Regions from separate parts of the Auritidibacter ignavus genome, predicted to be linked through region 1. Evidence: riboswitches for the same ligand, from Rfam matches in the RefSeq annotation. Region 1 holds a riboswitch; the other holds the start of a gene.
What was found. Region 1 has a riboswitch for thiamine pyrophosphate ahead of thiM (hydroxyethylthiazole kinase). Riboswitches for the same ligand answer to the same signal wherever they lie in the genome.
Positions count from the first base shown of each region.

Region 2: another riboswitch for thiamine pyrophosphate. It lies ahead of thiC (phosphomethylpyrimidine synthase ThiC); the one in region 1 lies ahead of thiM (hydroxyethylthiazole kinase).

Region 1 covers NZ_CP122564.1:926,947-931,162, reverse strand. Annotated here, with positions in the region: gene thiE (thiamine phosphate synthase) at 1-87, opposite strand, end outside; gene thiM (hydroxyethylthiazole kinase) at 91-927, opposite strand; TPP riboswitch at 1,090-1,192, opposite strand; gene QDX22_RS04085 (LysR family transcriptional regulator) at 1,194-2,105, opposite strand; gene QDX22_RS04080 (NAD-dependent formate dehydrogenase) at 2,210-3,370, opposite strand; gene QDX22_RS04075 (HpcH/HpaI aldolase/citrate lyase family protein) at 3,483-4,216, opposite strand, start outside.
Region 2 covers NZ_CP122564.1:1,978,378-1,982,593, reverse strand. Annotated here, with positions in the region: gene QDX22_RS09065 (sensor histidine kinase) at 1-695, shown strand, start outside; gene thiC (phosphomethylpyrimidine synthase ThiC) at 706-2,457, opposite strand; TPP riboswitch at 2,455-2,566, opposite strand; gene QDX22_RS09055 (methionine synthase) at 2,656-3,684, opposite strand; gene QDX22_RS09050 (putative oxygenase MesX) at 3,681-4,216, opposite strand, start outside.

The DNA.
Region 1 (4,216 bases):
AGTGAGACCACCGGAGTATTCGGTATCGGTGATGTAGTAGAGCCGCCAGTCGGTGGCGTCAGCGAGATGGGTGGAATGCCGTAACATACTTTAGGCCTGTTCGGAGTCGAGGGTGATCAGCTCGAGCACGTCGTCGGCGCTCAGGGTGTGGAGGGCATCCAACCAAGCCACGGCAAAATGTCCCGGTGCGCTCGCGGTCTGTCCCGCAACGGTCCCAGCCGCCGAGACCAAGGCATGGGACGCCACCACGGCAGCGTGGTGTTGGGCAGGCAACTGCGTGACGCCCAGAGTTGCGGCAGTCAGGGCGCCCAAAGCGCATCCGGTGCCGATGACCTGTTGCAACATCGGGTGCCCGCCGGTGACGTGAGTACGCGCTACTGTGGAGACGACCAGGTCGGTGGGCCCCGAGGCGGCCACGATTGCTCCACTACGGTGGCTCAGTCCTGCTGCAATGGTGGCAACCGCCTCCACGGAGTCGGTGGAGTCAACGCCACGCCCGCCGGAACCGGTTCCCGCTAGTGCCGCGATTTCTGAGGGGTTGCCACGGATCGCAGCGGGGCGGGAGTCCAGGATGGAACGGGCAAACTGGGTGCGGACGCTCAACCCGCCGACCGCAACAGGGTCGAGCACCCACGGGGTGTTGGCTGACTGCGCGGCGCTGACCGCTGAGGTCATGGCCTGGCGGATATCGGGGGTCAGTGTGCCGACATTGACCAGAACCCCCGAAGCGACGTGGGCGAACTCGCCGGCCTCTACAGCGTCTTCCACCATCGCCGGTGCTGCCCCGGCCGCCAACAAGGCATTGGCGGTAACCTGTTTGACCACGTTATTGGTCAAACAATGCACCAGCGGATGGCCGGTTTTCACCTGGGTCAGGATGGCGCGCACGTCGTCGTGAATCGCCTGAGGGGTCAATTTATCTGCCACAGTGACTATTCCTTTCCAGCAAGGGGATGAACCACAACGGCCAATACGGTGGGCGTTAACGCGGTGGCACCGTGCCGAAAAGAAACCCGCAGACAGCTCGGGCAGACAAGAAAGAACCATCCGGAAAGAGCACAGGGTACGCACAGTGACCACAGTGACCCGGTGCAACCGGTGAGACGTCCCTTCGCCAGTACGAGCTGGATCAGGTTCAACGGGTATCTTCTCAGCTTCCGTGTGGTGACGTGAAGCACCCCGCGTCATGGAGCTCAGTCTAACTCATCGCGGTTGATATTGGCTAGCAGAGCCGCGACAGAGGGTGCCGGAGAGGTCGCTGGATAGGCAAGCGCCAGAGGTAGCTCGACCGGCGGATCAAGGTCCAAAATCACCGCGTCGGGTCCTGTGACGCTGGGCTCCTGCAAGGTCGAGCGAGGCACGAGTGAAGCGAACTGGGGGGAGGTCGCCACAGCAAGGAGTGTTGGGAGAGTGGTCGTTTCCAACGCCGGGTGCAGCTCCACTCCCACACGCGCCATGGCTCGATCGAGCATGTTTCGTGCCTGCATGGCAGGAGACAACACGGCAAGCGGAATGTGGGCAAGATCGGATAAGCAGATGGAAGGTGAGGGAGACTGTGCCAGGTCTACCACGTCCGGGTATTGGTCCAGCAACTCCCGGCTGGCCAGGAGCTGATATCGGTCCTCTGCCACACGATGGGTATAAAGGTCATCTTCTGCGCCCAGATCGAGGATGATCCCTGCATCGAGCTCGCGGTGGCGCAATCCGTGGAGGATATGATCATTGGACCCGGAATCGACACTGACGGTGACCGTCGGATGTGTTTTTCTCAGGGTGGTCACCAGCTGTGAAGCGATGGCCAGCCCGGTAGGAACGGTACTGAGGCGAAGCGGAACCGTGAGGTGTTGCTGGAAGTACTCGAGCTCAGCGACCATCGAGCGATGATCGGCTAGGATGCGCTCGGCCCACTTCAGCACCACGTGCCCCTGCTCGGTGATCCCCTCCATGGCGTGACCGCGGCGGATGAGTTCCACACCCAGCTCGGATTCCAGCTTCTTGATCGAGGCAGACAACGTTGACTGCGAAATGAAACAGGCTTCTGCAGCACGTGCAAAATGTTGTTCTCGTGCCAAGGCCATAAAATAGGCCAGCTGGTTCAGGTGCATTGCCGGTCACTCCTCGGACGTTTAACGACCGCGGGCCGGTAGCCAGTATGGCTACCGGCCCAGGATATGACCGAGTTTAATCGATGGGGCTTGTCAGGGCCTGGTTACTTCGACTGGCGGTAGGAGGAGGCACCGGTTCCGGCGTAGTCTCCGCCGTCAACAATGAGGTATTCGTCGCGGATCTGACGGTTGGCAAGGAAGTCTTCCAAGATCTCACGAGTACCGGCAGCATAACGAGCCTGAGCCGACAGCGACGAACCCGAGGTATGCGGAGTCATGCCATTATGTGGCATGGTGCGCCATGGGTGATCTTCCGGTGCCGGCTGCGGGTACCACACGTCTCCGGCGTAGCCGGCCAATTGCCCCGATTCCAGAGCGCGGACGACGGCATCGCGATCCATGATGGCACCGCGGGCGGGGTTCACGATGTAGGCGCCATGTCGCATCGTGTTCAGCAGTTTTTCATCGAACATGCCCTCCGTTGAGGGTGTCAGCGGAGTGTGAATGCACAGCACATCAATGTTCGGTACCAGCGCTTCGGCAGACTCGTGGAAGGTCAGATTGTACTTCTTCTCGTAGTCTTCGGGCAGACGATGCTGATCGAAGTAGTGCAGTTTGACATCGAAGGGTGCCAGGCGCTCGATGACAGCCCGACCGATGCGCCCGGCCGCCAGCACACCAACATCCATTCCCTCCAGATCGTAGGACCGAGACACAGCTTCAGCAATGTCCCAACGACCGTTGCGGGAGATGTCGTGCTGGTGCAGATAATCACGCACCAGGGCCAGCACCATCAACACGGTGTGTTCGGCGACCGAAATTGAGTTGGAGTAGGTCTCCTCTGCCACGGTGATTCCGCGCTTGGCGGCCTCATCCAAATCAACGTGGTCAGAGCCAATGCCGGCGGTAAGAGCCAGTTTGAGATTCTTGGCTTTCTCCAGGCGCTCCTTGGTCAGGTAGGCCGGCCAGAACGGCTGGGAGATCACAACATCGGCGTCGGGTAGCTCACGGTCAAATTCGGAGTCTTCCCCCTCTTTATCAGAGGTCACCACCACATCGTGGCCTTCAGACTTCAACCAGTCGACGATACCCAGCCCACCGGAGACGCACCCCAGCAACTCACCCGGGGTGAAATCGATATTGTCAGGGGTTGGTAGGGACTGGCCATCTGGGTATTCGCTGAGCTCGGGGATGCTCTCGCGGGCGTACTGGGGAGGGTATCCATCAGCAGGATCGGGGTAGAGGACCATGAGAATTTTCGCCACAATAACCTCCTTGTTGTTATTGATCTATGGGCTGTGCCTCTAATCCTTACCCTATGGAGCGCGTCACAGGCGGTCCAATAGAAATCTCCGATGCGATGATCGGAAACCCCGATCAGCCGGCCCGGGCGATAATCCTGCGCGCGTGAGCGATGAGCGGACCGTCGACCATGGTGCCCCGGAAGGAGAACACTCCCTGGGGGTGATCCTCGACAGCTGCCAGCAAAGCACGAGCATATTCTTGATCTGCTGCGCTGGGGGTGAAACCCTCCCGGATCGTTGCCACATGTGAGGGGTGGATACAGGCTTTGGCGCTAAAGCCGGTCGCTACAGCGTCTTCGACTTCCACTCGCAGACCCTGCAGATCTTGGATATCGGCCCAGATCGAATCCACACAGGCTACCCCGGCACTTGCGGCGGCCACCATCACCTGGGACCGGGCAAAACGGGGGACATCCCGGTAGGTTCCGTCGGCATGACGTGAGGAGGAACCGCCCATGGACGCGATGAGATCCTCAGCACCCCACATCATGGCCACCACCCGCGGATGCTCGGCGATCGCTGTCGCGTAGGCCACACCACGGGCGGTTTCCACCAGGGCCACCATCCCCACATGGTCGTCCAGACGAGACGCTACGGCATCGAGCTGATGGACCGATTCGACCTTCGGGACCATCACCGTGGTCACCGAACTACCGGCCAACGTCGCCAGGTCGGCCCGACTCATCTCGGTACCGACAGGATTGATCCGCACTATCGTGCGGGCTGCCAGCGTCGCATCCTGCGCCACGGTCGTGGCCAGATGTTCTTGCAGAGCGTGACGGGCCCGGTCTTTGGCATCAGGGGCAA
Region 2 (4,216 bases), 1.1 Mb from region 1:
GCCGGTTTGCCGCCAATGCCTCCCACGAGCTACGCACCCCGCTGGCTGCCTCCAAAACCATCCTGGATGTGGCCCGGGCAACCCCCGGGGTCGTGGATCGCCAAGTACTCGAGCGATTGGCCGAACTCAATGCGCGCAGTAGTAGCACCGTGGAATCCCTGCTGGACTTGGCCGAGGCCGAAGCCGGCGGAATTCAGACCGGCCCGGTGGATCTTGCCGAGGTCGCCGAGACGGTGCTCGACCAGTACACCGTCGCCGCCGACGAGCGCGGGCTACAGGTCACCACCGAGTTGGGTCCGGCGGTGGCCGACGCCGACGAGCGATTGCTCGTGCAATTGATGCAGAATCTGGTGGAAAACGCGATCCGGCACAATCGGGACAACGGTGTGCTCACCGTGCGCACCGCAACCCTGGGCCCCGCTAAGCCCCCGGTCGACACGGATGAGACCGGTGATGTACAGCTTCAGGTGGAGGGTGCCGGTGAGATCATTGATCCCGAGGTCCTTGCCCATTTGACCGAGCCCTTCCACACTGCCCGGGGCCGCGCCGGTGGCGCCAGCCGTGGGCTCGGCCTGGCGATTGTGGCCGCCATCGTGGAACGTTCCCACGGTGCGCTGGAGCTCACGGCCCGCCCGGGTGGTGGACTGATCGTGACCGTCACGCTTCCACGCGCCACCACCGGGCAGACTACGTAACGGGGTCCTCCTAGCGGGCCGGGAACGCCGGGTCCGGAAGGTATACGGTGCCCCCGGCCTCCCGAAACTCCCGCGCCTTGGCCGCCATGCCCTGTTGCACGATCCGGGCTTGTTCATCGACATTGCCGAACTCATCCCGAATATCTTGCGAGATCCGCATCGAGCAGAATTTCGGCCCGCACATCGAGCAGAAATGCGCGGTCTTAGCCGGTTCGGCCGGCAGAGTCTCGTCGTGGAATTCCTCGGCGGTCTGCGGGTCCAACGACAGCCCGAACTGATCGCGCCACCGGAACTCGAACCGTGCCTTCGACAGCGCATCATCCCGGTCCCGAGCCCCCGGGTGGCCCTTGGCCACATCCGCGGCGTGGGCAGCGATCTTATAGGTGATCACCCCGGTTTTCACGTCATCCCGGTTCGGCAACCCCAGGTGTTCCTTCGGGGTCACGTAGCACAGCATCGCGGTCCCGTACCGGGCAATCTCAGTGGCGCCGATGGCGCTGGTGATATGGTCATATCCCGGGGCAATATCGGTCACCAGCGGCCCGAGCGTGTAGAACGGGGCACCGTGGCACAGTTGTTGTTGTTTCTCGACATTCTCGCGCACCAAATGCAACGGAATGTGGCCGGGGCCTTCGACCATGACCTGCACGTCGTACTCCCAGGCCCGCTGGGTCAGCTCGGCCAGGGTCTCCAACTCGGCGAACTGCGCATCATCGTTGGCATCGGCCAACGAGCCCGGGCGTAACCCGTCTCCCAGGGAGAAGGCCACATCGTACTGGGCGAAGATCTCGCACAGCTCATCAAAGTTCTCGTACAAAAAGCTCTCCTGATGATGGCCCAGGCACCAGCCGGCCATAATCGAGCCACCGCGGGAGACAATCCCGGTCACCCGCTCGGCGGTCAACGGCACGTAGCGCAACAACACACCGGCGTGGATCGTCATGTAGTCCACACCTTGTTCGCACTGTTCGATCACCGTGTCGCGGAAGATCTCCCAGGTCAGCGCCTGGTGGTCGCCGTTGACTTTCTCCAGCGCCTGATAAATCGGCACGGTACCGATCGGTACCGGCGAGTTGCGGATAATCCACTCACGGGTGGTGTGAATGTCATCGCCGGTGGACAAATCCATCACGGTATCAGCACCCCACTGGGTGGCCCACTGCATCTTGGAGACCTCTTCAGCGATCGAGGAGGTCACCGCGGAATTTCCAATATTGGCGTTGACCTTCACACTGAAGGCCTTACCGATAATCATCGGCTCGGATTCGGGGTGGTTGACGTTATTAGGGATAATCGCCCGACCGGCGGCCACCTCGGAACGCACCAGCTCGACATCCACGCCCTCGCGCAGGGCCACGAACCGCATTTCCGGGGTGATCTGCCCGTTGCGGGCGTAGTGCATCTGGGTCACCCGACGCCCGGGCTTGGCCCGCAGCGGGGCCCGTTGGGCGCCCTGCCACTCTTGGCTGGCCGCCCCACGACGTAGCGCCTTGGCGCCGTCATCTTCCAGCTTCCGGCCGCGGGCCTGGTAGGTCTCGATATCCTCGCGAGCAGCAATCCATTGCTCGCGCAACCCGGACAAACCCCGGACCGGATCCGAGCCGGGCCCGGTGGTGCGATAGACCGTGAACGGTTCATTGCGCTCACCGTTGGGAGAATCATCCTGGCGGATGCGGGTGACCGGGACCTTAATCCCGTGCTCTTCGTCAACGAGGTAGTCAGCGCTGTGGGTGGAATAGTTCAGGGGTGAGGTATGCGTCATGCAAGAACTCCTTCTTCCTTCGCCGGCATGACCCGCACAGGTTCAAACGGTGCTCGGACAGCCTTGGTCCGATCTCAGCTCTGTGCTCAGAGCGCCCGTGAGGTCACCCACATCCTACCGAAGTTCAGGCCCATCACACGCGGTGGCCGAGGTTGTTACACCCCGGACGACCGCGTGCACAGCGTTGCCGGTATGGGGTTAGGAGCTCAGTTCTTCTCGCAGGATCGCGGCCCCAGCGCTCAAGGCACGGAGCTTGGCTCGGGCCACATCCCGTGGCAACGGGGCCATCCCGCAGTTGGTGGAGGCCCAGAGGTTTTCGGCATCCACGTGTTTCAGGGCCTGGCGCAACGTGTCAGCGACCTCTTCGGGGGTCTCCACGGTGTGGCTGGCCACATCGATCGCCCCCACCATCAGCTTCTTGCCACGCACCAGCTCAATGAGCTCGATCGGCACGTGCGAGTTGTGAGCTTCCAGCGAGACAATATCAATGCTGGACTGCTGGATCTGGGGGAAGATCTCCTCATACTGACGCCATTCCTCGCCTAGGGTCTTCTTCCACTCGGTATTGGCCTCAATCCCGTAGCCATAACAGACATGCACGGCGGTCTGACAGCTCAGCCCTTGGGCAGCCCGCTCCAGCGCCTGCACGCCCCAGGCCTTGACGTCGTCAAAGAACACGTTGAAGGCCGGCTCATCGAACTGGATAATATCCACTCCGGCTTCGGCGAGTTCTTTGGCTTCTTCATTCAGGATCTCGGCAAATTTCCAGGCCAGCTTCTCCCGGCTACCGTAGTAGTTGTCATACAACGTATCGACCATGGTCATCGGGCCGGGCAGCGCCCATTTGATCGTTGCCTCGGTGTGGGCCCGTAGCTCCCGGGCGTCCTGGACGAACACCGGCCCTTTGCGCGTGACCTCATCGACAACCACCGGCACCGAGGCGTCATAGCGCTCCCGAATCTGGACCACCTTGCGGTTTTCAAAATCCACACCGTTGAGATTCTCAATGAAGGTGGTCACGAAGTGCTGGCGGGTCTGTTCGCCGTCGCTGACGATATCGATGCCGGCACCGCGTTGCTCGGCCAGGGCCAGCAAGAGCGCGTCGCGTTTGCCTTCGGCCAGTGCCTGGTCTGCCAGTTGCCAGGGTGACCAAAGTTTTTCTGGCTCGGCCAGCCAGGAGGGTTTGGGCAGACTTCCGGCGGAGGTGGTGGGTAGAAGTTTCGTCATCGTGTGGCTCCCTGTGCGTGCGGGTGGTGGTCGGCGTACTGCGACGACCACTGTTCCAAGGTCTCCCGGTGCGGGGTGATGAGCTTCTCCAGGGCAAAGTGGCCCTGTTCCACACCGAGCCGGGAGCGTTCCTCCCGGTCATAGACCACCTGGGTTGGCGAGAAGTCAGTGTGTTCCAGGCCGGGCTGATACACCTCGCCAGCCGGGGTGTGAGCGTTGTAGATCTCGGGTCGATAAATCCGCTGGAAGGTCTCCATGGTCGCGATCGTGGAGGCTAGTTCCAGATCGGTGTAGTCGGCTTCCAGATCACCGAAGTGGTAGAACGCCAGCGGGGCAACACTCTTCGGTGGCATGAAGTAGCGGACTGCCATCCCCATCTTGGCGAAGTACTCATCGGTGCGCGAGAACTCATTCTGCCGGTACTCCACCCCCAGCACCGGGTGTTGGTGCTCGGTGCGGTGATAGGTCTTCTTGGTCGAGGCACTAATGCAGATCACCGGTAGCTTGCTGAACTGTTGCTGATAGGCCTCGG